Regions from separate parts of the Bryocella sp. genome, predicted to be linked through region 1. Evidence: riboswitches for the same ligand, from Rfam matches in the RefSeq annotation. Region 1 holds a riboswitch; the other holds the start of a gene.
The links. A riboswitch is a leader RNA that binds a small molecule or an ion and turns the genes downstream of it on or off. The one in region 1 is predicted to bind cobalamin.
Positions count from the first base shown of each region.

Region 1 (4,802 bases):
ACATGCAGTGCGACGTGATGAAGCGTCGCAAGCACGTTGACGGCGGCACTCGCGCGCAGAAAATTCATCACCATCTGATAAGTGACTTCACGGGGGTACGCACTTACACCTTCGGCGGTGACTCCATGATCTGCCGCGAAGATGTAGACGGCTTTGCTGATTTTCTCAGCAAAGCTGTCCCCCCGAATCGCAACGATCTGCGCCGCAATATCTTCCAATCTCCCCAGGCTTCCGATGGGTTTCGTAAGGGTATCGAGATGCGCGCGAGCCCTGCCGCGCCAGACTTCGCTCGGGGGCACAATTGCAGAGACCAAACGGTCAACTTCTTGCGGGCCGATCGATTCCGGAAGTTCTCCGTTGGATGTGCCCCCTGCTGTTGCAATTCCTAGCGCAGCGTCCATGACTCTCCTCCAAAGTTCAACTTGATTCCAGTACGGAAAGTAAGTGGCAGCGCTGGAAATCCGAACGCCTCGAAGTAGTGTTCGCTCAGCAGGTTTTGAATGTTGGCGTACAAGTTCACGCGACCTGAGATCTGATACCCGCCACCGAGTTCAATCCGCTGATACGAGCCCAACAGGTTGCGATTCGGTAGCAGAAGGCTATTGCCGAAGTTCGAATCGGTAAGAAAGTCGCTGTCGTCGCGCCTTCCTACGAGCGTTCCAGTGAGTGAGCCATAAAATTTCGGGCGCGTGTAGTTGATCCCAAAGTAACCCGTGTGTGGCGCTACGCGGAATGGCCTTGCTCCCGGCAGGGGGGCGAAGGCTCCAATGGCGATATTCGGAAAGGAGGTGAAGCTCGCCGGAGTTGCCACCGACTGCTGCACGACCGCGTCGGTATAGGTGTAGCCGCCACGCGCGAAGAAGTGACTGCTGAACCGGTACTCCGTCTCGAGCTCCGCACCCATCGCGCGAAAGGCTGCGCCGTTGAGGTATGCTCCGAAAGGAAAGTCGGCGGCAAGACCAGCAGGCACGCCAAACTGATAAAGAATGTTCTGCGGCACATTCTGCGCGCCATTCGTAAACTCATTGTGAAAGTACGTCAGCCCCGCACGTCCGCGCCCATCCAGAAACTGCTGCTCGATGCCCGCATCGTACGTACGCGAGTTCTCCGGGCCAAGCGGCTTCACATTGAATTGCTGAATGATCTGCTGTTCCTGGAGCATGAGCAATGTGCCATACAGCGAGTTTGTCTGCTGAAAGATACTCGGCTCCTTGATGCCTTTCCCAAAGCTGCCATGGAGCTTCGTGCCACTGAAGAGGCCGGTGGACGACGGACGGAACGGGTAATACGCGAGCGAAGCGCGCGGCGTTCCAGCGAAGCCGAAGAGCCCGTTGTCTTCAAGCCCGGTGCCGAAGCTATAGAACAGACGATGCAGCGCCTCTCCCGAGAACTGCATGGTGTAGCTGTAATTGCCGCGCTGAATCGTCTCGGGCGCAGCGAGGATCCCCGTTCCGCTTTCGCCAGACAAGCCGCTCTCATTTTCGTACTTGAATCCGCCGAGGGCAAGAAGGTGCGGCGTGACCTGGTAATCGCTCTGCGCATAGACGAAGTCGCGGCTGGCGACGGTATGGAACTGGTCCGGAAAGAGAACTGTGCCTGCGAAGTAAAACAGAGCCTGCCCGCTTACGCGGTAGCCGTTGGCTCCTGCAATGGTGACAGGCGCGCCATCGGTATCTCCAAATCCGTCGGGGATGCCAACCATCGCAAAATCGTTGAAGTCTCCGTTTTGCCTCAGCCCGCCATAGCGAATCTGGTTGTGCCACTTCGCGTTGGTCTGGTTGTTCCAGACGGCGCTGTAGTAGTTGTCCTGTTCCTTTTGCTGGGCATTGTCCGGAACGCCGAAGAAGGCAACAGCATTCGGCTGCCCGGCGGAGACGACGACGTGGCGCACGTTGAAGCGCAGGTCATTCGCGGCATTCGGCGTCCAGCCAAAATTGCCGGCGTACGTCGCGTTGTGAAACTCGTCGTTGGGAAGATTGTTATCTGTGTCGATGCGCGCAAACGCTGAGTAAAGATCGAACTGATGGTAAACCGTGCCGGCAGTCACCTCATTGCGGTAGGTGTGGAAGTTGCCCGCATCGCCGGCATAGGTGAAGAGAGGCAGGGGAGTCGTTCCTCGAACCGAAGTGAGGCTCACCACGCCGGCCAACGCATCCGAGCCGTAAAGAGCGCTGTTCGGCTCGCGCAGCACTTCAATGGAGCCGATGCCGGCACTAGCAAGATTGGCGAACTCAACTCCCCCCCCGATGGTGTTTGCAGGGACGCCATCGATCAGGACCTTGTTGGCATCTGTCCCGCCGCCGCGGATCGAAAGGCCGCTGGTCCCGCCCATCTGGCCGGTCTGTGTGACCTGCAAGCCGGGCGCGAGGCGAAGAGGGTCTTGTACTTCTGGCATGAGCCGAAAATCCTCCGCGGGGATCACGGTCACCGAGGCGCCCGTCTGCGCTTCTGGCGTGGGCGTTCCCGTGGCCGTCACCGTGATCTGCTGCGTAAGAGTCTTCGTCGTAACCGTCACCTCCCACCGGGGCACTTCGGTCCCGCTGACATTGACCGGAGGCGTGATCGTCGTCTCAAAGGAGGCCGCCGTAACCCGAAGGCGATATCGTCCGAAAGCAGGAACATCAAAATGGAACGTGCCGTCCGGTCCAGATGTCGAACTTGCGACAACACTTTCGCCTTGCAGGAGATCCACGGAAGCGCCGACGACAAGTGCGCCGAGAGGATCATGCACCGTTCCTCGCAGTGTCTTTGGCTGCTGCGCGCACGACGGTGAAATGATGACGGCAATGGCGAGGACGAATGCGAGTGCCAAATGGGTGGAGCGCAGTGCCGCTTTCGACTTGGCGGCATTCATGGGACGTGCTGATGGCTTTGTTACGGCTTTCATGTTCCCCCTCGGGATAGGTGGCAGCAGGGCCGGTATCCTGACTCACGCTTCATCGATCCATGCTGCCTTCCCAGAGCAAAGCTCCAGTGGCGTTTCTGCATGTCTCTCGGCGCTTACAGTTACGGGGTAGTGGCGGATTCTCACCGCTCTTCCCGGCACCCTGCTGTTTGGTTTTCGTTGTGGGCCGATCGCGATGCATCGGCTCAAGTTGATTTCAAGCGATCGTCCTCTCCTTCGCTTTGATTGAGCGCACGCCCTCGATGAAATGCCGTGGCACATCGGGCGCTGCGCGAAAGTGAATATGAATGTAGCTCGCGAGGATGTTGCCTAGACTGAAGCCTTCGTCTTCTTCGCGATTGGAAAGGGAATACCGCACGCGGTAGCTGGTTGTCATCGGCTCCGTCCGCGTAATGCACGAGTAGTGAAAACTATGACCGCGCAACACCGTGCCGCAAGCGCCGAGCAGGCAATCGCGAGTAAGTTCCGTAGTGACGTATCCGAAGTGCATCAGCTTTGCGGTCAACCCAGTTGCAAGCGGAAGCAGCCCGGCCATCGTGTACGTCTCGCCGTTGGTGGTGGTGAGTTGCTGACCCAGGTAGATCATCCCTCCGCACTCCGCATAGATCGGACGATCGGTCGCTGCAAAGGCCCGCATGGACGCAAGCATCGACCCGTTCTCGCTGAGCTTGCGACCATAGAGTTCCGGGTATCCGCCCCCCAGATAAAGGGCGTCCAGATCTTCCGGAAGGCAAACATCCAGCATGGGGCTGAACGGCACGATCTCGGCCCCATGTTGGCGCAGAAGGTCGAGGTTGTCCTCATAGTAGAAGCAGAAGGCGCGGTCTCTCGCGACGCCAACGCGGATGCGTGGTTCTCTTGTCTCAGGGTCAAGCTGTGGGACCGGCGAACACTCCAGCCCGCATTCAAGAGAAAGCAACGTTTCGAGATCGAGGTGCTTCTCCGCCAGGGCCGAGAGCCGTTCGATTTGCTGCTCAACCCCGCCATCCTCGTCAGACTCCTCCGCGGTACGCAAACCAAGATGCCGCTCGGGGATAGCGATAAGCGGCTCTCGGGGAAGCCACCCCAACGCGGGTGTCCGGCACGAAGCAAGAATCGCCGTGGTCAGCATCTGGAAATGACGCTCGTTGGCGACGCGGTTGAGGATCACACCCGCTAAGGGAAGTGTTGGATCGAAGAGCTCGAAGCCAAGCACGGTAGCGGCAATACTGCGTGCGCTTTTTCCGGCATCGAGCACAAGCACCACCGGAAGCTTATGCAGCTTCGCAATCTCCGCGCTGCTTCCATTTTCCGTGGCACCGTCCTTACCGTCGAAGAGTCCCATCATGCCTTCCACGATCACCGCGTCGGCACCGCGAGCGGCCTCGCACAGCACGTCGCGATTGGAATCAGCAGACAGCATCCACGTATCGAGGTTGCGCGCGCTGCGCCCTGCAATGCGCGTGTGATGACCCGTATCGAGAAAGTCCGGTCCGCCCTTGAAGGGCTGAACGATCAAACCGCGTTGGCGCATGGCAGCGATCAGCGCCAGTGTGACTGTGGTCTTACCCACGCCGCTGGCTGTGCCGGCAATCAGGAAGCCCCTCATTACCTGGTTGCCTCCGGCAGGGAACCCTTCAGAGGCAATGGCAGTCCCGCGACCATCAACAGCACCGTGTCGGAGATGGAAGCGACGCGTTGATTGATCTCGCCGACCAGGTCGCGGTAGCGCCGCCCGAGTTCGTAGGCCGGAACCACACCGCTGCCAACCTCGTTTGACACGAGGACGATGGAACAAGGCGCAGCGTTGAGCGCGGCACACAACTCGTGGATGTAGCCTTGCAGCCTGGCAGCATCTTCGCCGCACGCTTCCAGCAGGTTGGACGCGAACAGGGTGAGGCAGTCGATAAGCAGCACG
Region 1 covers NZ_JBMHYI010000060.1:14,786-19,587, reverse strand. The annotation lists gene cobT (nicotinate-nucleotide--dimethylbenzimidazole phosphoribosyltransferase) at 1-314, opposite strand, end outside; gene AC5E6W_RS17390 (TonB-dependent receptor) at 386-2,887, opposite strand; cobalamin riboswitch at 2,898-3,065, opposite strand; gene AC5E6W_RS17385 (cobyrinic acid a,c-diamide synthase CobB) at 3,102-4,493, opposite strand; gene cobU (bifunctional adenosylcobinamide kinase/adenosylcobinamide-phosphate guanylyltransferase) at 4,493-4,802, opposite strand, start outside.

Region 2 (4,802 bases), on a different contig from region 1:
CCTCCAGCATGATCCAGCCGAGATCCCGGCGTTCCTGTCCAAGCTCGAAGAGGGCTACGACGTGGTGAGTGGCTGGCGCGCGCAGCGTGCGGACAATGTGGTGATGCGGCGCATCCCATCGACCATCGCCAATTGGCTGATGGCGCGGCTGTCGGGAGTCGACATCCACGACTTTGGAACCACCTTCAAGGCCTACCGCCGGGAGGTCATCCGCAACGTGCCGCTGTATGGCGAGATGCATCGCTTCATCCCGGCGCTCGCGAGCTGGTATGGAGCGTCGATCTGCGAGATCCCGATCTCCAATCCTGCACGTGAATCCGGCAAGAGCCACTACGGCATCTCGCGCACCTTCCGCGTGATGTTCGATCTGCTCACAATCCGGTTCCTGCTGAAGTACATGACGCGGCCGCTGCACTTCTTCGGCGGCCTGGGCGCGCTGGGCCTCGTCTCCGGCGCGGGCATTGCGATGTGGCTGCTTGTGCTGAAGCTGGTCACCGGGCAGAGCGTCGTCGGACTCCATGGACCCTGGTTCATCATCGCTGCGGTCCTGTTGCTCGGCAGCATCCAGATGATAGGCTTCGGCCTGCTGGGTGAACTGCAGGTGCGCCACTACTTCACGGACTCCGCGCGGACGCCGTATGTCATCGACCGCGTGGTGCGGCTGAAGCCCAGCGAAGAGAGCATGACCCGTTAGCGCACAACGCGTATCCCTATTCTCCCAAGAGACAACCTAGACATGTACGCAATTGTGATTTCGCATACGGGCGACCCCGAGGTACTTCAACTCGTGGAGGTCGATGACCCGAAGCCTGCCGCTGGACAGCTACTGGTGAAGGTGCACGCCGCGGGCGTGAACTTCATCGACACGTATCTGCGCGAGGGCCGCTATCCCGTGCCGCTGCCGTTTATTCCGGGGCAAGAGGCTTCGGGAACCGTGGTGGAGCTTGGCGAGGGCGTCACCGGGTCCGTGGTTGGCGATCGCGTCGCGTGGGGTGGAAGCCGCGGCACGTATGCGGAGCTCGCCTGCGCTCCGGCATCGGAGTGCGTGAAGGTTCCGGACAGCGTCGATCTCGACACAGCTGCTGCGCTGCTGACGCAGGGCCTTACGGCTCACTATCTCTCGCATGACACCTACGCGATCCAGCCTGGCGATACAGTGCTGGTGCATGCCGGTGCTGGCGGGGTGGGGTTGCTGCTGACGCAGGTCGCGAAGATGCTGGGGGCGAAGGTGATCACAACGGTCTCTACCGAGGAGAAGGCCGAGCTATCGCGTGGCGCAGGTGCAGACTTCGTCATCAACTACACGACCGAGAGCTTCGTCGATCAGGTGAAGGAGATTACCGGAGGCAAGGGATTGCCGGTGGTGTATGACTCCGTGGGCAAGACGACCTTTGAGGACTCGCTGAAGTGTTTGCGCCCGCGTGGCCTGATGGCGCTCTATGGAGCTTCCAGCGGCGCTGTCCCTGCCATGGATCCCATTCGGCTCATGACGGGGTCGCTCTATCTCACGCGGCCGACGCTGAAGGACTACGTGCCCACTCGCGAAGAGCTGGAGCGGCGTGCCGGCGACCTCTTCCGCTGGATCGCAGAAGGCAAGCTGAAGGTTCGCATCGGCCATCGTTATCCACTCGCAGAGGCGCCACAAGCTCACATCGACTTGGCAGGTCGCAAAACCACAGGTAAGATCCTGCTGCTGCCGTAGGCGCGAATCCTGAATTCGAGGATCGCACGGGCCCGATTCTCCACGGCCGAGGGCTCTCGTACACTGGAAGCTCAGCCTATTCTTCGCGACCGCGCACCTGCGCCTCGTGAACCCTTCAACTGCTACCCGCTGGCGAATGTTCGGGAAGCGCGGTGAAACTCCGCCACTGCCCCGCAACTGTGAAGCGCGTACCTGCAGCGATGCTGCAGGTGAGGCCGGACCGAAGCTCCCACTGGTTGCCTTCGCGCATCGGGAAGGGAAGGCTTCTCTACAAGGTCCAGCCCGTAACCGCGCCAGTCAGGAGACCGGTTCGTCTGCGTACAGCCTGCCACGCCTCCGAAGGGGAGGTGAGGAGAACCTATGACATCCTTCGTTTCGTGCCGCCATCGAGCGGCTGCAACCTCCTTTCCCAATCGACGATCATTTCGCACTGCAGCGGCCTTCGCCGTGGCGCTGCTTGGTATGCACGCGGCCCATGCTGTTGTGGTCCGGGGCCGCGTCACGGACGCGCTCGGCGCTCCACTCTCCGGCGCTCGCGTGCAGCTGATCGAGAATGGCAAGTCCGTGGCCTTCGCGTATGCGGGGACGGATGGCTCCTATGAGATCCGCTACTCCAACGCCGGCCGGTTTACGCTGCTGGGCTCGGGCTCGCCGTTTCTGCCGTACGTCAGCCCCGACTTCTACGGCGGAGCCACCGACGTCCTGCAACAGGACGTGGTGCTGGCGATGAACACCGTGCGCCAGGACATTTCGGTGAGCGCGACGGGTATTCCTACGCCGCTGCCGCAGCTGACCTCTCCCGTCACGGTGATTCCGGGCGACCTCTTCGCCGACCAGCTTGGCGTGAACGACCTGGTGCGCCAGTCGCCGGGAGCGTTCGTGGTGCAGACGGGCGAGGCTGGCGGCGTGACGTCGCTGTTCCTGCGTGGAGGCAACTCCACCGCGAACCTGGTGACGATCGATGGGATTCCTGCGGAAGATGTCGGCGGCACGTTCGACTATGGCAATGTGAGCTCGACCGCTATCAGCCGGATGGAGATCTATCGCGGACCCAACTCTGCACTCTTCGGCACCGATGCCGGCGCGGGAGTCGTCACCATCGAGACGCAGCGCGGCACCACGCTGAAGCCGGTGCTGAACTACTCGGGCGACGCGGGCACGTTGCACGAGTGGCGTGACGAGCTGACCGGCGGAGGCACATGGCAGCGGCTGGACTACTTCGGCGGCTTCTCACGCTTCGACATGTCGAACGCCGTGCCCAACGACCGCTATCACAATGCCACAGCCGTCGGAAACCTGGGCTATGACTTTGACGGCAATACCACGCTGCGTTTCACCATCCGCCGCACGGTTTCACGTGCGGGGCTTCCTGGCGGGTACGACTTCCAGGGCCTCGCCGAGGCGGGCCATCAGGCCGATCAGGATCTCTACAGCGGCATCACGCTGGAGAACCGCTTCCACGACAAGTGGCACAACCTCGTGCGCTACGGCATCGCGCGCAAGCGTGAGCAGGCCGACGAAGGCAATCCAGTAGGAGTGGCTGGCGGCTTCGGCTATGTAGGCAATGTGGTGACGATCCGCGGCGCCAATGGCTACACGGCGACGGGCCAGGCCCAGCTGTTCTTCGGCAACAACGACGACCAGGCCTCCAATCGCGACCAGCTCTATTACCAGAGCGACTATTCGTGGTCGCCGCATCTGATCGGACTCTTCGGCTTCCGCTACGACAATGAGCGGGGCGCGTTCAACGACTATCTTCCTGCCTATGCCTACGTAGAGAACGAGAAGGTGCGGCGCACTAACTTCGAATACAACCTTGGCTTCCAGGGCGAGTTCTGGAACCGGCTCTTCTACTCGGTTGGAGGTGCGGTAGAGAAGAATCACCTCTACGGTATCGCGGGAACACCGCGTTTTGGCCTGAGCTATGTTCCAGTGCGACCCAAGGCGGGTTGGTTCCATGGCACGAGGTTGCGCGCTAACGCCGCCACGGGCGTGCAGGAGCCGACGCTTGCGCTCGAGTACTCGAGCCTGTACCAGCAGCTGCTTTCGATTGGTGATACCGCGGACATTGAGGCGTATCACATTAGGCCGCAGTCGGCGGAGCGCTCGCGCACGTATGACGTCGGTGTGGACCAGAACATCCTCGGCGAAAAGCTGGTTCTGAAGGGTGGCTACTTCCACAACGTCTTCGATCGCCAGCTGGAGGGCGTCAGTGCAACGGCATTGAGCCAGTATTTCAACTACACGTTCGCTCCTTCGACGTTGTATTCGGCGTATGTGAACTCGCTGGCGTATCGCGCTCAGGGCGCGGAGCTGGAACTCGTGTGGCAGCCTCTGCCGCGCCTGCTGGTGCGCGGCGGTTACACGTACCTCGATGCTCAGGTGTTGCAGTCGTTCGCGTCGGATGCGGTGGAGGCTAACAGCGGAGCGCCGACCATCAATCCGGCGTTTCCGAATATTGCGATTGGCGCCGAAAGTCCACTGGTGGGAGCGCGTCCGTTCCGGCGTGCTCCGCATACTGGGTACTTCGACGTGCAGTACACGTACAAGCACCTCGGACTGCAGATGCTGGGCGCGATGGCGAGCCGCAGCGACGACTCCACGTTTCTGGACGGGGAAGATTACTTCGGCACGAATACTCTGCTCCTGCCGAACCGCAACCTGGACTTCGGCTATGTGAAGCTGGACCTCGGCGCGACGTACTCGTGGAAGTACGGTCTGACGATCTTCGGGCAGGTGAACAATCTGCTCAACGATCAGCACATTGGGCCGATCGGCTTCCCGGGGCTACCGCTGACGGCGCGTGCAGGCTTGAAGCTGCGGCTTGGCGGAGACAAGTAACTCGCTAGAAGATGTAGCGGCTTAGACACGGCCTTCGAGCGATTGTTGCGTCGCAACAGTGGCTCGGAGGCCGTTTTCGATTGCAGATCGCTCCAAAGGCGTATCGTCGACATTCGTGCACCTGCTGGGGCGAGACCTCGTCTAACTCTTCAGAGAGATGTTCGAAGAAAGAAGGAAGCGATCATGTTGAAGCCATTCCTCCTCGTCCCGCTGGGTCTTATCGGTCTCATGGGTCTTGCGTCTGCAGCTGTGTGTGCGC
Region 2 covers NZ_JBMHYI010000064.1:19,099-23,900, reverse strand. The annotation lists gene AC5E6W_RS18825 (glycosyltransferase family 2 protein) at 1-694, shown strand, start outside; gene AC5E6W_RS18820 (quinone oxidoreductase family protein) at 737-1,702, shown strand; cobalamin riboswitch at 1,820-2,030, shown strand; gene AC5E6W_RS18815 (TonB-dependent receptor) at 2,063-4,543, shown strand; gene AC5E6W_RS18810 (hypothetical protein) at 4,727-4,802, shown strand, end outside.
Region 2: linked by a shared signal. The riboswitch ahead of AC5E6W_RS18815 (TonB-dependent receptor) and the one ahead of AC5E6W_RS17390 (TonB-dependent receptor) in region 1 are both predicted to bind cobalamin.